DNA from 3 places in the Enterobacter wuhouensis genome. Region 2 is predicted to be linked to each of the others. Evidence: predicted binding sites of a transcription regulator. Region 2 holds the regulator's gene; each other region holds the start of a gene.

Region 1 (6,677 bases), 2.1 Mb from region 2:
GCCGCCGCCGCAGCCCTGCACGATGGGGTCGTAGCCGCCCAGCAGCGAGCCGATGGCAAAGAGATTACTGACGGGTTTACCGGAAAGTTGCGGATGCAGCTGGTTATCGACAATCACGCCGAACTGCTGCCAGGGCTGCGGGGTGAAGAAATCACTCTGATACCAGTCCGCGCGCGAGGCGCTTTGCCGGACGTCCAGCCCCAGGATCGCCTCCCGAATGCCCTCCCGGCTGCTGAGCAATCCGTTGCTGAAAAAGCTGCCGCTGGCCAGCACCGTATAGCGTGCCCGAAGGGGAATATCGCCGTGGTTTCGTGTCCACACCTCGCTGGCCTCGCCGCCGTTCAGCGTGATTTTTTTTACTTCATCACCCGCCATCCACACGCCGCCCTGCGCCACGAACCGGCGCTGTAGCTGGGTATGCAGGCGAATGCCCGGAACGGACGGTGGAAGCGTGGGAAGCAGCCCGAGGGTGCAGGAAAGACGTTCCGACAGCCAACGCCAGAGACGGTTGTCCACAAGGCCAAAGCAGGCGGGCATAAACAGCGCGTCGTATTTCTCACCGAGGGGTTTGAGCGCTTCATAGAGCAGCGGCCACTTATCTTCGTTATCCAGCAGTCGGGCAATATTGACCGCCCGGAACTCGCTGGGGTTATCGCGCAGAACGTCAAGCTCGGGCAGGTCTATCTCCGCTGTTTCTGCATTAACGCCCTGGCGACAGAGCGATGCCGCCGCGAGGTGCGGCTGAAAATCGAGAAAACCACTGATGCCGACCACCAGCACGGTCTCATCCTTAAACGGTGCGACGGGAACGTCTTCCGGGCTGAGCCAGGCGGAGCGCAGGGTGCCAAGCGGCGTCACGCGCTGATGGTTTTGCCGCGCGCTGCCCTGCAGCCGCGCGCCGCACTCTGCCAGCAGCGCTTCGGTTTCAAGGGCAAAGCGGTCAATATGCTGCGCGCCAATCAGGTGATAGGGGTGCTCGGGCGGCAGTTTATCGCGCCAGGCGTCGTCCACCAGATCCAGCGATCCCGACGAGAAGTGCAGGGCGCTCTGACCCCGGGTGATAATGGCGCAGCGCAGCCCCTGCTTCGTGAGCTTAATGCCGCAGAGCAGGCCCGCCAGGCCGCCGCCGATAATCACGGTATCAAATTTCATCCTGTGGCTCCTTTTCAAGGCCGCAAAGTCCCTGGTAGACCCAGCGGGTGAACTCGCTTTCGCGCAGGGCGTCCCCCCAGGCGACGGGCTGAATGCCTTTCCAGCGTTCGTTCAGGAAATCGCTGAGCTGAGCAAGCGACTGGGTAGAGGAGGTGGCGTGAAAACGCTGCAATAGCCCGGCGGCACGGCAGGCGCACAGCTCGCCCTGACAGGTCCCCATCCCGACGCGCGTGCGGCGGCGTAAATCGAGCAGGTTATTCACCGTCAGATTCTCCACGGCGTACTGCACTTCCCCGGCGGTGACCGCTTCGCACTCGCACACCAGGCTGCGGCTCAGGCGACCTTCACCCAGCCACTGCGGCGTTCTGTCGCCGTGGCGGTAGATAGCGGACCCGCGCAGCGGCGCGGGGAGCGAGATGATTTTTTGCAGCGTCTTCTCGGTGGACTGCCGCGAGCCGGGCAGCGGCTGTTCCGCCGTCACGCAGCGTTCGGTATTCCCCAGCTTGCGGCAGACGGCATCGGTTGCCCACTCGGCCATCAGGCGGTAGGTCATCAGCTTGCCGCCGGTGATGGTGATAAAGCCCTCCATCCCGTCGCGCTCGGCGTGATCGAGCAGCACGATCCCCCGGCTGACGTTGCGCCCGCTCGGGTCATTGTCGCTGGCAACCAGCGGACGCACGCCCGCGTAGGCCCGCAGGATGCGCGTCTGCGCCATGACCGGAGCCAGTTTTTCCCCTTCGCGCAGCAGGATGTCGACCTCTTCGGCGGTCACGCGGTTGTAGTCAATCTCGCTGTAGTCGACGTGCGTGGAGGTGGTGCCGATCAGCGAAATGGTATCGCCAGGTACCAGAATGTCGGCGTCGGACGGTTTGCGGCAGCGGTTGATGACATGGTTGTTGATGCGGTGATCGAGGATCAGCAGCGACCCTTTGGCCGGGAACATGCGGATCGACAGATCGGCGTACTCTGCGATGCGCTGCCCCCAGATCCCCGCGGCGTTGATCACGACGGCGGCAAACAGTTCGCTGTGCTCGTTATACTGCGTATCAAAGACCCGTACGCCACGCACGGTACTGCTTTCGCGGATAAGCCCGGTCACTTCGTGCCCGGTCAGTATGCGCGCGCCGTGCTCGCGGGCGTCCAGCATATTGGCGGCGGTCAGGCGGAAGGGGTCGACGGTGCCGTCAGGCACTTTCACCGCGCCGATAAGCGCCGGGTTCACCGAGGGTTCCAGCCGCTGCGCCAGCGCCGGGTCCATCGCCTCTGCCTGAATACCGGCTGCATTGCAGGCGGTGATAAAGGTCGACTGAAACGACAGGTCATCTTCGGGAAGGGTAATAAACAGGCCGTCGGTGGGTTCAACGCAGTGTCGGGCGATGCGCTTGAGGATCTGATTTTCGGCAATACACTCGCGCGCGGATTCGCCGTCGGTGACCGCATATCGCGCGCCGCTGTGCAAAAGGCCATGGTTGCGCCCGGTCGCGCCGGTGGCGATATCATGGCGCTCCAGCAGCGTAACGCTTAGGCCTCTCAGGGCGCAGTCACGGGCGATCCCGGCGCCGGTGGCACCACCGCCAATGATTATCACATCGCTGTAGCGAGGATCGTGAATGGTCATTGTTTACCCTCTATGTTCGTTTTTTACCATTTAGCCACATCAATAATGTGGTTTGTTTGATTTCGAACATAAACGCGCGCAAATCGAAAGTGAAACGTGATTTCATGCGCTTTTTTGCGCATCCTGTCATATTTCTGTAACAATCTGTGCGTTGATTCACAGTAACAATCACCGTGATTTCTTAACATCCCCGCCTCTGGAATCCAGGTGCGAGCCACCTGCTCTCTCAATACAAGGCCACGGAGGCTGTTATGCTCAGTATCTTCAAACCTGCGCCGCACAGGGCGCGTCTGCCTGAGGCAGAAATAGATCCGCTTTACCGCCGTCTGCGTTGGCAAATCTTCCTGGGGATTTTCTTCGGGTACGCGGCGTATTATCTGGTACGTAAAAACTTCGCGCTCGCCATGCCGTATCTGGTGGAGCAGGGCTTCTCCCGCGGCGATCTGGGGTTCGCGCTGTCGGGGATCTCCATTGCCTACGGTTTTTCCAAATTCATTATGGGCTCGGTATCGGACCGCTCGAATCCGCGCGTGTTCCTGCCTGCTGGCCTGATCCTGGCCGCTGCGGTGATGCTGTTTATGGGCTTTGTGCCGTGGGCAACCTCCAGCATTGCGATTATGTTCGTGCTGCTGTTCCTCTGCGGCTGGTTCCAGGGGATGGGGTGGCCGCCGTGCGGGCGTACCATGGTGCACTGGTGGTCGCAGAAAGAACGCGGCGGCATCGTGTCGGTGTGGAACTGCGCCCATAACGTTGGCGGCGGTATTCCGCCTCTGCTGTTCCTGCTCGGCATGGCCTGGTTCAACGACTGGAAGGCCGCGCTGTATATGCCCGCCTTTGGCGCCATCGTGGTGGCGATTATTGCCTTCGCGCTGATGCGTGATACGCCGCAGTCCTGCGGCCTGCCGCCGATTGAAGAGTACAAAAACGACTATCCGGATGATTACAGCAAGGAGCACGAAGAAGAGCTGACCGCAAAACAGATCTTCATGAAGTACGTCCTGCCTAACAGGCTGCTGTGGTATATCGCGGTGGCGAACGTCTTCGTTTACCTGCTGCGCTACGGCATCCTCGACTGGTCACCAACCTACCTGAAAGAGGTGAAGCACTTCGCGCTGGATAAATCGTCCTGGGCCTATTTCCTGTATGAATATGCCGGGATCCCGGGCACGCTGCTCTGCGGCTGGATGTCGGATAAAGTGTTCCGCGGCAACCGCGGTGCGACGGGCGTGTTCTTTATGACCCTGGTCACCATCGCGACCGTCGTGTACTGGCTCAACCCGCCGGGCAATCCTGGCGTTGATATGGCCTGTATGATCGTGATTGGCTTCCTGATCTACGGTCCGGTGATGCTGATCGGTCTGCACGCGCTGGAACTCGCGCCGAAAAAAGCGGCGGGCACGGCGGCGGGCTTTACCGGCCTGTTCGGCTATCTGGGCGGTTCGGTCGCGGCGAGCGCCATCGTGGGCTACACCGTTGACTTCTTCGGCTGGGACGGCGGCTTTATGGTGATGATCGGCGGTAGCGTGCTGGCGGTACTGCTGCTGATTGTTGTGATGATCGGTGAGAAACGCCACCACGCGGAAGTGCAGGCGCGTCGTCAATAAGGAGCATTGCGATGAAACTAACTCAATTAGCGACCGGCCTGCTGCTGGCCGGTTTGATGACCGGCTCCGCGCTGGCGGCGGAGAAAATCGTTATCGCCCACCGCGGCGCCAGCGGCTATCTGCCGGAGCACACGCTGCCGGCAAAAGCGATGGCCTATGCGCAGGGGGCGGATTACCTGGAGCAGGATCTGGTGATGACCAAGGACGACCGGCTGGTCGTCCTGCACGATCACTATCTTGACCGCGTGACGGACGTGGCGGAACGTTTCCCCGACGGCGCGCGAAAAGATGGCCGCTACTACGCCATCGACTTCACGCTGGCGGAGATCCGCTCGCTGAAGTTTACCGAAGGCTTCGAGATTGAGAACGGCAAGAAGGTGCAGGTCTATCCGGGGCGCTTCCCGATGGGCAAATCCGACTTCCGCATTCATACCTTTGAAGAGGAGATTGAGTTTGTTCAGGGGCTGAACCACTCTACCGGTAAAAACATCGGCATCTACCCGGAAATCAAAGCGCCGTGGTTCCACCATCAGGAAGGGAAGGACATTGCCGCGAAAACGCTGGAGGTGCTGAAACAGTACGGCTACACCAGCAAGCAGGACAAGGTCTACCTGCAGTGTTTTGACGCCGCCGAGCTGAAGCGCATCAAAACCGAGCTGGAACCGAAGATGGGCATGAACCTCAACCTGGTTCAGCTGATCGCCTATACCGACTGGAATGAAACCCAGGAGAAGCAGCCGGACGGAAAGTGGGTTAACTACAGCTACGACTGGATGTTCAAGCCGGGCGCGATGAAGCAGATTGCGCAGTACGCCGACGGCATCGGGCCGGATTACCACATGCTGGTGGCGGAAGGCTCAGCGCCGGGCCACGTGAAGCTGACGGCGATGGTGAAAGAGGCGCACGCCAGCAAGATGCAGGTGCATCCGTATACCGTGCGTGCAGACCAGCTGCCGCCGTATGCCACGGACGTGAATCAGCTTTATGAGGTGTTGTATAACCAGGCGGGCGTGGACGGGCTGTTTACGGATTTCCCGGATAAAGCGGTCGAATTCATTCACCGGAAGTAGGTTTTGTAGGTCGGGTAAGGCGAAGCCGCCACCCGACAATCAGGCTTTGCGGCCTGATGCCCTCACCCTAACCCTCTCCCACCGGGAGAGGGGATAGGACACAATCACATCTCGATCTCAATATCGCCTTTTGCCCGGCAGCAGCAGGGCAAAATTTCCCCATCGTTAATAAAGGCCAGCGGTTCGGTCAGCCAGTCCACCTGGCCTGCGACCAGGCGGCAGCGGCAGGAGCCGCAGTAGCCGGAACGACACTGGTACTCTACTTCTACCTGATGCGCCTCAAGCGCCACCAGCAGAGAAGGGTGCTCTTCCCGACACAGCACCTCAGTGCCGGAAAGACGTAGCGTCACGCGTGACATCAGAGCTGGAAGTCGCTCAGGTCGTCAGTATTCACTTCTGAGTCAATCTGACCGACCAGGTAAGAACTCACTTCCACTTCCTGCGGCGCGACCTGCACGTTATCGGACACCAGCCAGGTATTGATCCACGGGATCGGGTTGGAGCGCGTCTGGAACGGCAGATCCAGACCCACAGCCTGCATGCGGATGTTGGTGATGTACTCAACGTACTGGCACAGAATGTCTTTGTTCAGGCCAATCATGGAGCCGTCGCGGAACAGGTAGTCTGCCCACTCTTTTTCCTGCTGGGCCGCCAGCACGAACAGGTCGTAGCACTCCTGCTTGCACTCTTCGGCGATTACCGCCATCTCCGGGTCGTCCGTGCCGCTGCGCAGCAGGTTCAGCATGTGCTGGGTGCCGGTCAGGTGCAGGGCTTCGTCACGGGCGATCAGACGGATGATTTTGGCGTTGCCTTCCATCAGCTTGCGCTCGGCAAAGGCGAAGGAGCAGGCGAAGCTCACGTAGAAGCGAATCGCTTCCAGGGCGTTCACGCTCATCAGGCACAGGTACAGCTGCTTTTTCAGCGCGCGCAGGTTTACGGTAACGGTTTTGCCGTTCACGTTATGGGTGCCTTCGCCCAGAAGATGCCAGTAGCTGGTCATCTCGATCAGCTCGTCGTAGTAGTGCGCAATGCCTTCCGCGCGCTTCTGGATCTGCTCGTTGGTGACGATATCGTCAAACACCACCGCCGGATCGTTCACGATGTTGCGGATGATGTGGGTGTAAGAGCGGGAGTGGATCGTCTCGGAGAACGCCCAGGTTTCCACCCAGGTTTCCAGCTCAGGAATCGAGATCAGCGGCAGCAGCGCCACGTTAGGGCTACGTCCCTGAATCG
Region 2 (6,677 bases):
GCTATCAGAGCCCAGGCGGAACAGCGCCAGATACAGGAGCGTCAGGCCAACACCGGCCATCAGGCCAGCCCAGATGGTATAGCGGGTCAGCAGGCGCGCTTCGGTCACGCCGCGAGAACGCGCGGCGTTAACGATAACGATACCAAACACCATCGCGCCCAGCGTATCCATGGTCAGGTAGCCGTTAACGAAGCCGTTAGAGAAGGCCGCGTTCTGGTACGCATCCATCGCCGTGCTGATAGGACCGGCTGGCCAGACGATAGCGGCAACCGCCAGCACGATCAGCGCGACGATTTTCAGTGGAGCCAGGAAGTTACCCACGGTATCCAGCAGCTTGCCAGGATAGAGGGAAACCAGAATCACGATCGCGAAGTACACCAGGCTGTAGATAAACAGCGGCATCGCGCCGTCACCCGTTAGCGGAGCGATCCCCACTTCGAAGGAGACGGTCGCCGTGCGCGGAGTCGCAAACAGCGGGCCAACGGCCAGATAGCAGACGGTCGCCAGCAGAACGCCAGCCACTTTGCCAATCGGGGTGCTGAGACTGTCCACGCCGCCGCCGACTTTCGCCAGCGCAACAACGGTGAGGACCGGCAGGCCCACGGCAGTAATCAGGAAACCAAACGCGGCGGTCCAGACGTGTTCACCCGCCTGTAAGCCAACCATTGGAGGGAAAATGATGTTACCTGCGCCAACGAACAGCGCAAATGTCATAAAGCCCAGCGCGATGATGTCACGCGATTTTAAGTGATGGGTCATAAAACCTTACTGCCTGTGGATGTGGTGTTGAAAACGTTGAGAATTTCGCCATCCCTCGCGGGACAATACAGCGGAAAATTTACTCAATTTCAGCGGGATATGCTCCCGTCCTGGCGTGGCGAAGAATAGTTTTTCGATTTACCACGCAAATACAGTCGGTCTGACAGTATATGGGGGGCAATTTAAACGCTTATAACGTTTAAAGGCAAGGAGGGATCGTAAAACCAGAACAATATGCCAGCATGAAAATACAGACCAGCATAATACGCCAGTTATAAGAAAAACGCATGGCTAATCATGCGAACAAAAAAGCATCAACCGTATAAAATTCACTCGCGTTTCGCTTGACCGCAAAGCAAACAGGCCAGCGTGCGCTGGCCTGTGGAAAGGTAAAATGACACGCCTGCCGTCAGGCGATCTTTTTGGCAATTAATCGTTCCGGGATGACGAAGCTAAAGCGGGTTCCCTTCCCCACCGTGCTCTGTATATCAAGACGGCTTTCATGGTGGTTCACGGCATGTTTCACAATCGCCAGCCCCAGGCCACTCCCTCCTGTCTGCCGGGATCGCGCTTTATCCACACGGTAAAAGCGCTCGGTCAGGCGTGGAATATGCTCTGGGGAAATGCCCGGCCCGTTGTCCTCAACGCTAAATTCCGCGCCCGTCGACGTATGCTGCCAGCGCACCCGAATATGCGTCCCTTCCGGCGTATGGTTCACCGCGTTATACACCAGATTGGAGACAGCGCTGCGCAACTCATCTTCGCTGCCAAGCACCTTGAGACTGTTATCAACCTCAAAGGTAAGCTCGTGTTTTTTATGGCTGAGCGTCTGCGCTTCACGCTCAACAACCCGCAGCATCATCGGCACGTCGATGGTGTCAGTCAGCGCGAGCGAAGGCGCTGCCTCAATTTTCGAAAGCGTAAGCAGCTGCTTAACCAACCCTTCCATCCGGTGCGTTTGCTCACGCATGGTGTGCAGCGCTTTCTCGCGCGGCGCCCCTTCCAGCGTTTGCTCCTGCATCATCTCCAGGTAGCCCTGAAGCACCGTCAGCGGCGTGCGCAGCTCGTGGCTAACGTTGGCAAAGAAGTTACGCCGCGCCCCTTCCAGCTGGTGCATCTGGGTTACATCGCGCGCCACCATCAGCCACTGCCGATCGCTGTAGGGCATCACGCGAATTTCCAGGTGCCGGCCATTATTGAGCTTCAGATTGTGCGGGCGGGTAAAGTCACGCTTTTTCAGATACAGCGTGAACTCCGGATAGCGCAGAAGGTTGAGGATGTTCTGTCCGTTATCGTCCGGCCAGCGCAGGCCAAGAAGCTGCTGTGCCAGGCCGTTACACCAGAAGATGGTCCCTTCTTCTGTGGTCAGAATGACCGCATCCGGCAGCGACTCCGCGCCGCTGCGGAAACGCTTGATCAGGCTTCCCAGCTCGCGGCGGCGCTTTTTATTACGCATCTGCATCTGGTGCAGACCGTATAAGAGCGGCTCCCAGCTCCCGCTTCCCGGCGGAGGCGTCATACTTCTGTCAACCCACAGCCACCAGGAAAGGCGCAGCAGGTTCCAGAAATGCCAGATCAGTAATCCCGTAACCGATGCCAGCAAAAACCAGGGCAGATGTCCAAGAAAGGCCCCCAGAATGAAGGCCGGAATACAGCATAAGATCAGTTCAAAGACGAGCCTTTTCCATGACAGACGTTCCAGCACGCGTCACACTCCTGTCATTGTTCAGAAACGGGTTGAGAAACGATAACCCGTGCCGCGGACCGTCTGCACCATGCGATCGTGGCCGCTCAGTTCCAGCGCTTTACGCAGGCGGCGAATATGGACGTCAACCGTCCGGTCTTCGACATAGACGTTAGTCCCCCAGACGTTATTCAGCAACTGCTCGCGGCTGTAGACGCGTTCCGGATGGGTCATGAAGAAGTGCAGAAGTTTAAATTCGGTAGGCCCCATATCGAGGGGATTTTCGCCCGTCATCACCCGGTGTGAGGTGGGGTCAAGGCTCAGGCCCTGCATCTCGATCACCTCTTCCACCGCCATCGGGGAAATGCGGCGCATCACGGCTTTGATGCGGGCGACCAGCTCTTTCGGGGAGAACGGCTTGGTGATGTAATCGTCCGCGCCGGTTTCCAGACCGCGCACGCGATCTTCCTCTTCACCGCGCGCCGTGAGCATCACCACCGGAATATCGCGGGTCATCGCTTCACGCTTGATGTGTTTGATGAACTGCAGACCAGAGCCGCCGGGCAACATCCAGTCCAGCAGAATCAGGTCGGGCCAGGGTTCATTCAGCTGGTTCACCGCGCTGTCATAATCTTCCGCTTCAACCGGCTGGAAGCCATTTTGTTCGAGCACGAAGCACACCATTTCACGAATTGGAGCTTCATCTTCTACGACCAGAATACGTCTCGCCATACTTTGCCCTGTCTTATCTTATTAAGTTACAAGTTTGTAATGCGGCGTCATTATGCGTCAGATTTATGACAGATTTATGAAAAACAGTACCACTATAAATGGCAAACTGTTGTTTTATTACAGCGGTTATTTTCCGCCCCCTGAAAGTTTATAATCCCCTCCACCATTTTTTGCCACGGATCTGTTATGCGCATACTTCACACCTCGGACTGGCATCTGGGTCAAAACTTTTACAGCAAAAGCCGCGCTGCTGAGCATGAAGCGTTCCTGAACTGGCTGCTGGACACGGCCCAGTCTCGCGAGGTTGACGCGATTATCGTGGCGGGTGACATCTTTGATACCGGCTCGCCGCCGAGCTATGCGCGCGAGCTTTATAACCGCTTCGTGGTGAATCTGCAGCAAACGGGCTGTCATCTGGTTATTGTTGCTGGCAACCACGACTCCGTGGCGACGCTCAATGAGTCGCGCGACATTCTGGCCTTTCTCAATACTACCGTGGTCGCCAGCGCCGGACACGCGCCGCAGATCCTGAAAAAACGCGACGGCACGCCGGGTGCGGTGCTGTGCCCAGTTCCCTTCCTGCGCCCGCGCGATATCGTGCAAAGCCAGGCGGGACTGTCCGGCGGCGAAAAACAACAGCATCTGTTACAGGCCATCACCGACTATTATCACCAGCAGCATGCCGATGCCTGCGCCCTGCGAGGCGACCAGCCGATTCCGGTGATTGCGACCGGGCATCTCACCACCGTCGGGGCCAGTAAAAGTGACGCCGTACGTGACATCTATATCGGTACGCTGGACGCCTTTCCGGCGCAAAACTTTCCGGCCGCCGACTATATCGCGCTCGGGCACATTCATCGGGCGCAAATCATCGGCGGCTGCGAGCACATTCGCTACTGCGGATCGCCTGTCTCGCTCAGCTTTGATGAAACCGGCAAAGCAAAATCCGTGCACCTGGTGAGCTTTAGCGAGGGCAAACTCAGCGCCGTTGAGACGCTGGAGGTGCCCGTCACCCAGCCGCTGGCGGTGCTAAAAGGCGATCTGGCGGCCATCACTGAGCAGCTCGAACAGTGGCGTGGTGCCGAGCAGGTTCCGCCCGTCTGGCTGGATATCGAAATCACGACCGACGACTACCTGCACGATATGCAGCGGAAAATTCAGGCGCTGACGGAAGACCTCCCCGTGGAGGTTTTACTGGTGCGCCGCAGCCGGGAACAGCGCGAGAAAATTCTGTTAAGCGCACAGCGTGAAACGCTTAGCGAGCTCAGCGTTGAAGAGGTATTTGAGCGTCGGCTATCCCAGGAAGAGATTGACGACGTGAAGCGCAAAAGGCTTACCGAGCTCTTTGCGCTTACCCTGCACGCGCTCAATGACGAGGAAGAAAACGCATGAAAATTCTGAGCCTGCGTCTGAAGAACCTCAACTCACTCAAGGGCGAGTGGAAGATCGACTTTACCGCCGAGCCCTTTGCCAGCAACGGTCTGTTTGCCATCACCGGCGCGACCGGGGCAGGTAAAACCACCCTGCTCGACGCCATCTGTCTGGCGCTTTATCACGAAACGCCGCGTCTGCAGAAGGTGTCGCAGGCGCAAAACGACCTAATGACGCGCGACACCGCCGAGTGCCTGGCGGAAGTGGAATTTGAGGTAAAAGGCGTTGCCTATCGCGCCTTCTGGAGCCAGAACCGCGCCCGCAACCAGCCGGACGGGAACTTACAAGCACCGCGCGTAGAGTTGGCGCGCTGCGAAGACGGCAAGATCCTGGCCGACAAGGTCACGGATAAACTGGAGCAAATCGCGACGCTCACCGGGCTGGACTACGGCCGCTTTACCCGCTCAATGCTGCTCTCACAGGGACAGTTTGCCGCCTTCCTTAATGCCAGGCCGAGCGATCGCGCCGAGCTGCTGGAAGAGCTGACCGGCACCGAGATCTACGGCCAGATTTCCGCCATGGTGTTTGAAAAACACAAAGCCGCACGCAGCGTGCTTGAAAAGTGCGAGGCGCAGGCGGCGGGCGTCGTGCTGTTGAGCGAAGAGCAACAGCAGCAGTTACAGCAAAGTTTGCAGGCACTTACTGACGAAGAGAAAACCCTGCTGGTTCAGCAGCAAAACCAACAGAAAGATTTTCAGTGGCTTACGCGCCATGATGAGCTCGTGCTTGAGCAACAGCGCGTCTCCGCGATGCAGCAGCAGGCGCAGCAGGCGCTGACGAACGCTGCGCCAGAACTGGCAAAGCTCCAGCTCGCTCTGCCCGCTGCCCAGCTTCGACCGCTTTGGGAGCACCATCAGGGGCAAACCGCGCGTCTGACGCAAACCCAGCAGCGAATTATCGAAGTAAATACTCGCTTACAGGCCAAAACCGCACTGCGCGCGCGGATCCGTCATACCGCCCAGCGGAATCATGAGCAGCTTCAGACCGAACTGACGGCGCTGGCGCAGTGGCTGGCGGAGCACGAGCGCTATCGCCTGCTGGGGCAGGAGATTGCCGGCTGGCGCGCCCAGCTCTCGCAGCTTAATCGCGATAAAACGCAGTTAGCCTCGCTTGCTGCGCGGATGAGTGAATTACGCAACAGGCTGGCCGAGATGCCGGAAAATGCGCTGACGCTGACGGCGGATGAGGTCAACGCGGCCATGGAGCAGCAGTCCCGGTCACGCACGCTGCGCCAGCGGCTAACGTCGCTGCATGCCCGCTATCAGCCGCTGCAAAAGCGCCTGCGCCAGAGCGGTGAAAGCGTGCAGAAGGCCCAGGCCGATCAAAATAAACTCAATGAAACGCTGGCGCTGCGCCGCCAGCAGTACAAAGAGAAACACCAGCACTATCTGGACCTGAAGGCCCTGTGCGAAAGCGAAGCGACGATTAAAAAGCTGGAGAACTACCGTTCGCAGCTTGAGGCAGGCAAACCCTGTCCGCTGTGCGGCTCCAGCGAGCACCCCGCCGTTGAGCAATACCAGTCGCTTGAGCTGACGGATAACCAGCGCCGCCGTGATGCCCTGGAAAAAGAGGTCGCCGCGCTTAAAGAGGAAGGCCTGCTGGTGCTGGGACAGGTTAATGCCCTGACTCAGCAGATCCAGCGCGAGACGGACGAAGCGCAGACTCTCTCTCAGGAAGAGCAAGCACTCACTAAAGAGTGGATGGAAGCCTGCGCTTCCCTGAACATCGCGTTGAATATTCAGGAAGATATCACGCCGTGGATGAACGAGCAGGAACAGTACGAGCGTCAGCTTTATCAGCTCAGCCAACGTCTCACCCTGCAAAACCAGTTAAATGAGCAGGAAGCGCAGGAGCGACAGTATCAGCAGCAGCTGACGAACGCTCGCCAGGCGCTGGAACACACCCTGCTCTCGCTATCGCTTAACGTACCTGAAGACGGTAATGAAGCCGCCTGGCTGCACGCCCGCGAAGCGGAATTTGCGCAGTGGCAGGAGAAACAAACGCAGCACGGCGTGCTTCTGGAACGCATAAACGCATTGAAGCCGCTGCTCGACACGCTTCCGGAAACGCG
Region 3 (6,677 bases), 400 kb from region 2:
TCTTTGACAATGGCTTTATCAACGACGTGGTGCCCGGCCTCGTGGGCCGCCTCGCGCAGCCAGTGGCCGGAGGTATCGTCCTCTTCACCACGGCGATCGGAAACGGTAAGAATAGCAATGCGTGTCGGGATAAATTCTGCGCTTGCCTGACTCATCTTCTGGTTCCTTCTAAGACTGTTTACCCGCCGATGTAGGACAGGTTCTGAGTAATGCCGGTGTTGCCCTGATGCAGGAAGTGGGTCTGTTTTTTATGCGTCAGCGCTTCAGAAATGCGCGCTTCAAGCGCCTCCTGCTGAGCGTCGTCTTCCAGCAGATCGCGAAGATCTACGCCGCCGTCGCCGAACAGGCAGAGATGCAGCTTGCCGACGGAGGAGACGCGCAGACGGTTACAGCTGGCGCAGAAATCTTTCTCATAGGGCATGATAAGCCCAATTTCCCCTTCGTAATCCGGGTGACAAAAGACCTGCGCCGGTCCGTCGCTGCGCTGGCGGATCTGGTGGATCCAGCCGCGTCTCAGCAGCGCGTCGCGCAGCACCATGCCGGAGATGTGATGACGGCGGAACAGCTCGCTGCCCTCGCCGGTTTCCATCAGCTCAATAAAGCGCAGCTGAATGCGGCGCGGTTTGATCCACGCCAGGAAGGTGTCCAGCTGATGATGATTCACATCACGCATCAACACCGTGTTGACTTTGACCTTGTCGAAGCCCGCAGTGAACGCCGCGTCGATGCCGTCCATCACCTGCTGGAACTTGTCCTGTCCGGTAATGGCGTGGAACTGTCGCGCATCGAGGCTATCGACGCTGACGTTGATCGCGGTCAGGCCCGCCTCGCGCCAGCTCGCCACGTCGCGCGCCATGCGGTAGCCATTGGTGGTAACCGCAATCTGACGGATACGCTCGTTTTCACGCACGGCGGCAATGATGTCGGGGAAATCACGACGCAGTGAGGGCTCCCCACCGGTCAGGCGGACTTTTTCCGTGCCGAGCTCAGAGAAGGCGCGCGTGACGCGGCGGACTTCATCGACGGAGAGAAAGCCGTTGTTGGTGACCTTACCCGGCCTGTAGCCGTCGGGAAGGCAATAGGTGCAACGGAAGTTGCACACGTCGGTAATCGACAGACGTAAGTAGAAAAACTTACGCGCGAAAGCATCAGTAAGTTGTGAAGCCATGTACACCTTTCCAGATACGGGAGGCACAGTCATTTCTTTCTGTACCCTGGTGGCAAATCCGCCACGGCCAGGGCGCCATATCGTTCGACACAGGCGCCAGGGCTAGAGTGTATGTTTTCAAATTCGAAAACGTGGTTATGGCGATAGTAGCGCGTAAATCATCACTTCGCCATTATCGCCTTACGCTATATAATTATCTATATAGCGCCATGATCGTGCATTTTCGCTACAGAATACCTAAAAGCAGCACTTTCGCATTGATATACGTCATTAAGCTACGGCTGAGGCATCGTCTTTTAGGGGTAGTTGGGTTACTGTTACGCAGATCGAATGAGATAAGGAATGTGTATGCGCAATCGCACTTTGGCGGATCTTGACCGCGTCGTCGCCCTCGGCGGGGGCCACGGTCTGGGACGGGTAATGTCGTCGTTATCCACCCTGGGGTCCAGATTAACAGGGATAGTGACCACGACCGATAATGGGGGATCTACCGGCCGGATCCGCCGCGCCGAGGGCGGAATAGCCTGGGGCGATATGCGTAACTGTCTGAACCAGTTAATAACAGAACCCAGCGTTGCCTCGGCGATGTTTGAGTACCGTTTTGGCGGGAACGGTGAATTATCGGGCCATAACCTTGGAAACCTGATGTTAAAGGCGCTGGATCACCTGAGCGTGCGCCCTCTCGAAGCCATCAACCTCATTCGAAACCTGCTTAAAGTCGATGCGTTTCTGATCCCCATGTCGGAACATCCGGTCGATTTAATGGCTATCGACGTGGAAGGGCATGAAGTTTACGGCGAAGTGAACATAGACCAGCTTCTGCTGCCGCCGGCAGAGCTAATGACCTACCCGAGCGTGCCTGCCACGCGCGAAGCGGTTGAAGCCATCAGCGAAGCGGATCTGATTTTGATTGGCCCGGGCAGTTTTTACACCAGCCTGATGCCGATCCTGCTGGTGAAGGAGCTGGCGCAGGCGCTGCGCAGAACGCCAGCCCCGATGGTCTATATCGGCAATCTTGGGCGTGAGCTGAGCCCGGCGGCGGCGAGCCTGTCGCTGGCGAACAAGCTGGAGCTAATGGAGCAGTACGTCGGTAAGAAAATTATCGACGGCGTGGTGGTAGGCCCGAATGTGGATGTGTCCGGTATTGGGGATCGGGTGGTGGTTCAGGAGCCGCTGGAAGCGAGCGACATCAAGTATCGCCACGACCGTCACCTGCTGCGCGAGGCGCTGGAGAAGGCGATTCAGGCATTGGGTTAGGGCCGCTTTGTGCGGCCTGATGCCCTCACCCCGGCCCTCTCCCACGGGGAGAGGGAGAAAACATGACCTTACTCACGATGCCGCGATGAACAGATCCCGCAGCTGATGCAGCTGGTCGCGGATCTGCGCCGCCTCTTCGAACTCCAGGTTCTGCGCGTGCTGCATCATCTGCCCTTCCAGCTCGTGGATTTTCTGCTGCAGCGCTTTCGGCGTCAGTACGACGGTATCCTCTTCCACCACGGAACGCGCCTTGCCGCGCCCTTTCGATTTGGTCTTGGCAATGTTCTGACCCAGCGCCAGAATGTCCACCACCTTCTTGTTCAGACCCTGCGGCGTGATGCCGTGCTCTTCGTTGTAGCGCTGCTGCTTCTCGCGGCGACGTTCCGTTTCGCCAATCGCTTTCGCCATCGACGGGGTAATCTTGTCTCCGTACAGAATGGCTTTCCCGTTGACGTTACGCGCGGCGCGGCCAATGGTCTGGATCAGCGAACGCTCGGAACGCAGGAAGCCCTCTTTGTCGGCGTCCAGAATGGCTACCAGCGACACTTCCGGCATGTCCAGACCTTCTCGCAGGAGGTTGATCCCCACCAGCACGTCGAACTCGCCCAGACGCAGATCGCGGATGATCTCCATGCGCTCTACGGTATCGATATCCGAGTGCAGGTAACGCACCTTCTCGCCGTGCTCTTCCAGATACTCCGTCAGGTCTTCCGCCATGCGTTTGGTCAGCGTCGTGACCAGCACGCGCTCGTTGATGGCGGAACGGGCGCGGATCTCGGAGAGCAGGTCGTCCACCTGCGTCGCAACCGGACGAACCTCGATAATAGGATCAAGCAGCCCGGTCGGACGCACCACCTGGTCCACCACGTCCTCGCCGGATTTCTCCAGCTCATAGTTGCCCGGCGTTGCCGATACGTAGATGGTCTGCGGCGCGAGCGCCTCGAATTCTTCAAACTTCATCGGACGGTTATCGAGCGCCGACGGCAGGCGGAAGCCGTACTCCACCAGCGTCTCCTTTCGCGCCCGGTCGCCGCGGTACATCCCGCCGATCTGCGGGATCGTGACGTGGGATTCGTCAATCACCAGCAGGCCATCCGCCGGAAGGTAGTCAAACAGGGTTGGCGGCGCTTCGCCCGGCCCGCGCCCGGAAAGGTAACGCGAGTAGTTTTCGATACCGGAGCAGTAGCCCAGCTCGTTCATCATTTCCAGATCGAACTGGGTACGCTGGCTCAAGCGCTGCTCTTCAAGCAGCTTGTTGTTCGCCAGGAGCACTTTACGACGATCGGCCAGCTCGACTTTGATATCTTCCATCGCCTGCACGATACGCTCGCGCGGCGTCACGTAGTGCGTTTTAGGGTAGACGGTAAAGCGCTGGATCGTCGACTCAACGTGTCCGGTCAGCGGGTCGAACAGCGACAGCCGTTCAACCTCTTCGTCAAACAGCTCAACGCGCAGCGCCATATCGTCCGATTCGGCCGGGAAGATGTCGATCACCTCCCCGCGCACGCGGAAGGTGCCGCGCTGGAACGCCTGGTCATTACGGGTGTACTGCAGCTCGGCCAGACGGCGCAGTATCGCGCGCTGGTCGATGATCATCCCCTGAGTCAGGTGCAGCATCATCTTCAGGTAAAGATCGGGATCGCCCAGACCGTAGATGGCTGAAACCGATGCCACCACAACAACATCGCGACGCTCCAGAAGCGCCTTCGTCGCCGACAGACGCATCTGCTCGATATGTTCGTTTACCGAGGCATCCTTCTCGATGAAGGTGTCTGAGCTGGGGACGTAGGCCTCAGGCTGGTAGTAATCGTAGTAGGAGACGAAATATTCCACCGCATTTTCCGGGAAGAACTCTTTCATCTCGCCGTACAGCTGCGCCGCCAGCGTTTTGTTGGGGGCAAGCACCATCGTGGGGCGTTGCAAATCCGCAATAACGTTAGCAACGGTAAAGGTTTTACCCGAACCGGTCACCCCCAGCAGCGTCTGGTGCGCCAGCCCGTCTTCCAGACCCTCTTCGAGACGACGTATCGCCTCAGGCTGATCGCCTGAAGGACGGAAAGCAGAATTCAATTTGAACGGTTTACTCATTGGCGACAACCTGATGACGTAAAAAGCGGCAGGTGAATAATTTTACTCGTTGTGGCCAGGAATGCCAGTAAAAAACACTGGATGAAAAACCAGTGGCATGTCAGGATATTTAGAGTAGCGCATGAATGATTAGCGCGATCCCGGTCGGAATTTAGACAGGGACAAGATAAAACACCAGCCGATACGGGTTATCCCCAGAAGTTTTCCTTTTTTAACATTTGTCAAGCTGTGTAATGGGCGTTTTAGGGCAGCGAGTGACACTTTCGTGACGGTGATTGCTTTTATCCAACCCTTTAATAATTAAACGATATTTCTTAAAGCCGCGTTTCGCACCAATTTGCGCGTAACCCGCGTATTCTCTCGCTTATCGCGTGTTTTCTAACTCTAATGCACATGGTTATCCACAGGAATAGTGGATAACTGCTTCCAGCCCATATGGCGCGCCACTCGGCAAATTCCCGGTTTTTCCCACGAAGCGGCGACAAAAAATTTTTATAGCTCTTTTTTGCTATTCATCAGCTGAGCCGCACATAACGTATTGGTGAGATCTTACTCACAATTCCGTCATCATGGCGCTGCACCATCCTCCTTCTCTCTCCAGCACTGTCGCGGTGCACTCCTGCAGCCTGCAGGCCGCAAAGCAGCGACTTATTCCTAAAAAAGGCTCTTTTTTAAACGATTTAAGGGTTCTGGCAGGCATTTTGCAGAAAATAGAATGAGCCTTGCCCATACGCATTTTAAGGAGAGAAAGATGTTGAGTCTGCGCGCAGTGAATCAGTTCTACGGAAGCCAACATACGCTATGGAATGTCGATTTAGATTTACCGAAAGGCTTATGCACCGGAATTGTGGGTTTACCCGGGATGGGCAAGACAACCCTGATGAACTGCATCACCGGTGCGTTACCGGTTGAGAGTGGTACGATCGTCTGGCATGAAGCCGGTGCCCCGCCCTGCGATTTGCTGAGCAAGATACCCGAGCAGCGTTCCCTGCTGGGCATTGGCTATGTTCCGCAGGACAGGCGGATCTTTTCCCAGTTGACCATAGAAGATAATTTGCACATTGCGGTGCGGGCAACGGGTATGCCTGATGCTGCGGTGAAAAGCGATATTTACGATCTTTTTCCACAGCTTTACGCCCTGCGGCAAACCCGCGCCAACGCCCTTTCACCGGAAGATCAGTATCAGCTGGCGCTGGCCAATGCGCTGGTCAATCGACCGCAGGTGCTGATTCTGGACGAGCCGATGCACGGCGCCGGACAGAGCTTCGCCCAGAAGCTAGGGCAGCTGCTGGTGAGGCTAAGTCAGGAGTTAGGGATGACGGTCCTGCTGGCAGAGCAGCAGCTGTCGTTTATCCGTCGGTTCGCGGATCGCTTCTGCATGCTTTATCGCGGGCGTAACGTGGCGCAGGGCCACGTTAACGAGCTTGATGATGAGCTTATCGCTCACTGGATGTCGCGAGAGGCAAGGCGCTGATATCGAGATAGCGGCCGGTCTCGACATTGTCCGCACCGTCAGGAAGCCACGGGATCTCGCCGAGGAACGGCGCGGGCAGCACGCGTCTGAGCGTTGCCAGATACTCCTGATGGCGTTTCCCCGGCGCAACCACGTCGTTAGCGATCCAGCCCGCCAGCGGCAGTCCTGCCTGCTGCACGGCCTGCGCCGTCAGCATCGCATGGTTAATGCAGCCCAGCTTCACGCCGACAACCAGGATCACCGGGAGACGCTCGGCCTGTACCCAGTCAGCAAAGGTCTGCTCTTGCGAAAGCGGCGTAAACCAGCCGCCCGCGCCTTCCACCAGCACCCACTCGGCCCGCTCTTCCAGCGAACGCAATCCGGCAGACAGCACGGCAAAATCTATCGGACGTCCTTCGTCGGCGCTGATGATGTGCGGCGAGGTCGGCTCGGCAAAGGTGTACGGATTCACCGCGGAATAGGCGAGTTCAATCGTGCTGTTGCGCTGGAGCGCCAGCGCGTCGGAATTGCGTAATCCGTCCGGCGTCATCTCGCTGCCGGAGGCAACGGGCTTATATCCTGCGGTGGATTTTCCCTGCAGGCGCGCGGCCTGCAGCAGCGCGGCGCTGGCCACCGTTTTACCCACTTCCGTATCCGTTCCGGTGACAAAATAGCGTTCAGCCACGTTCAATAACCCCATGAAATAGTTGA

What was found. The regulator PhoB, encoded in region 2, activates phosphate uptake and scavenging genes when phosphate is short. The targets are predictions, from matches to a motif close to CTGTCATAAAACTGNCNNAT.
Region 1: a site for PhoB is predicted at 2,894-2,913, ahead of glpT (glycerol-3-phosphate transporter). Genes of this name have one in related genera too.
Region 3: a site for PhoB is predicted at 4,766-4,785, ahead of uvrB (excinuclease ABC subunit UvrB). Genes of this name have one in related genera too.

Annotation. Positions count from the first base shown of each region.
Region 1 covers NZ_CP142124.1:3,210,647-3,217,323, reverse strand. Annotated here, with positions in the region: gene glpB (glycerol-3-phosphate dehydrogenase subunit GlpB) at 1-1,152, opposite strand, end outside; gene glpA (anaerobic glycerol-3-phosphate dehydrogenase subunit A) at 1,142-2,770, opposite strand; gene glpT (glycerol-3-phosphate transporter) at 3,022-4,374, shown strand; gene glpQ (glycerophosphodiester phosphodiesterase) at 4,386-5,444, shown strand; gene yfaE (class I ribonucleotide reductase maintenance protein YfaE) at 5,549-5,803, opposite strand; gene nrdB (class Ia ribonucleoside-diphosphate reductase subunit beta) at 5,803-6,677, opposite strand, start outside.
Region 2 covers NZ_CP142124.1:1,105,665-1,112,341, reverse strand. Annotated here, with positions in the region: gene brnQ (branched-chain amino acid transporter carrier protein BrnQ) at 1-759, opposite strand, end outside; gene phoR (phosphate regulon sensor histidine kinase PhoR) at 1,169-2,464, opposite strand; gene phoB (phosphate response regulator transcription factor PhoB) at 2,486-3,175, opposite strand; gene sbcD (exonuclease subunit SbcD) at 3,362-4,567, shown strand; gene sbcC (exonuclease subunit SbcC) at 4,564-6,677, shown strand, end outside.
Region 3 covers NZ_CP142124.1:1,509,575-1,516,251, reverse strand. Annotated here, with positions in the region: gene moaB (molybdenum cofactor biosynthesis protein B) at 1-155, opposite strand, end outside; gene moaA (GTP 3',8-cyclase MoaA) at 179-1,168, opposite strand; molybdenum cofactor riboswitch at 1,156-1,290, opposite strand; gene yvcK (uridine diphosphate-N-acetylglucosamine-binding protein YvcK) at 1,517-2,425, shown strand; gene uvrB (excinuclease ABC subunit UvrB) at 2,498-4,513, opposite strand; gene VPX56_RS07225 (ABC transporter ATP-binding protein) at 5,265-5,987, shown strand; gene bioD (dethiobiotin synthase) at 5,950-6,651, opposite strand; gene bioC (malonyl-ACP O-methyltransferase BioC) at 6,644-6,677, opposite strand, start outside.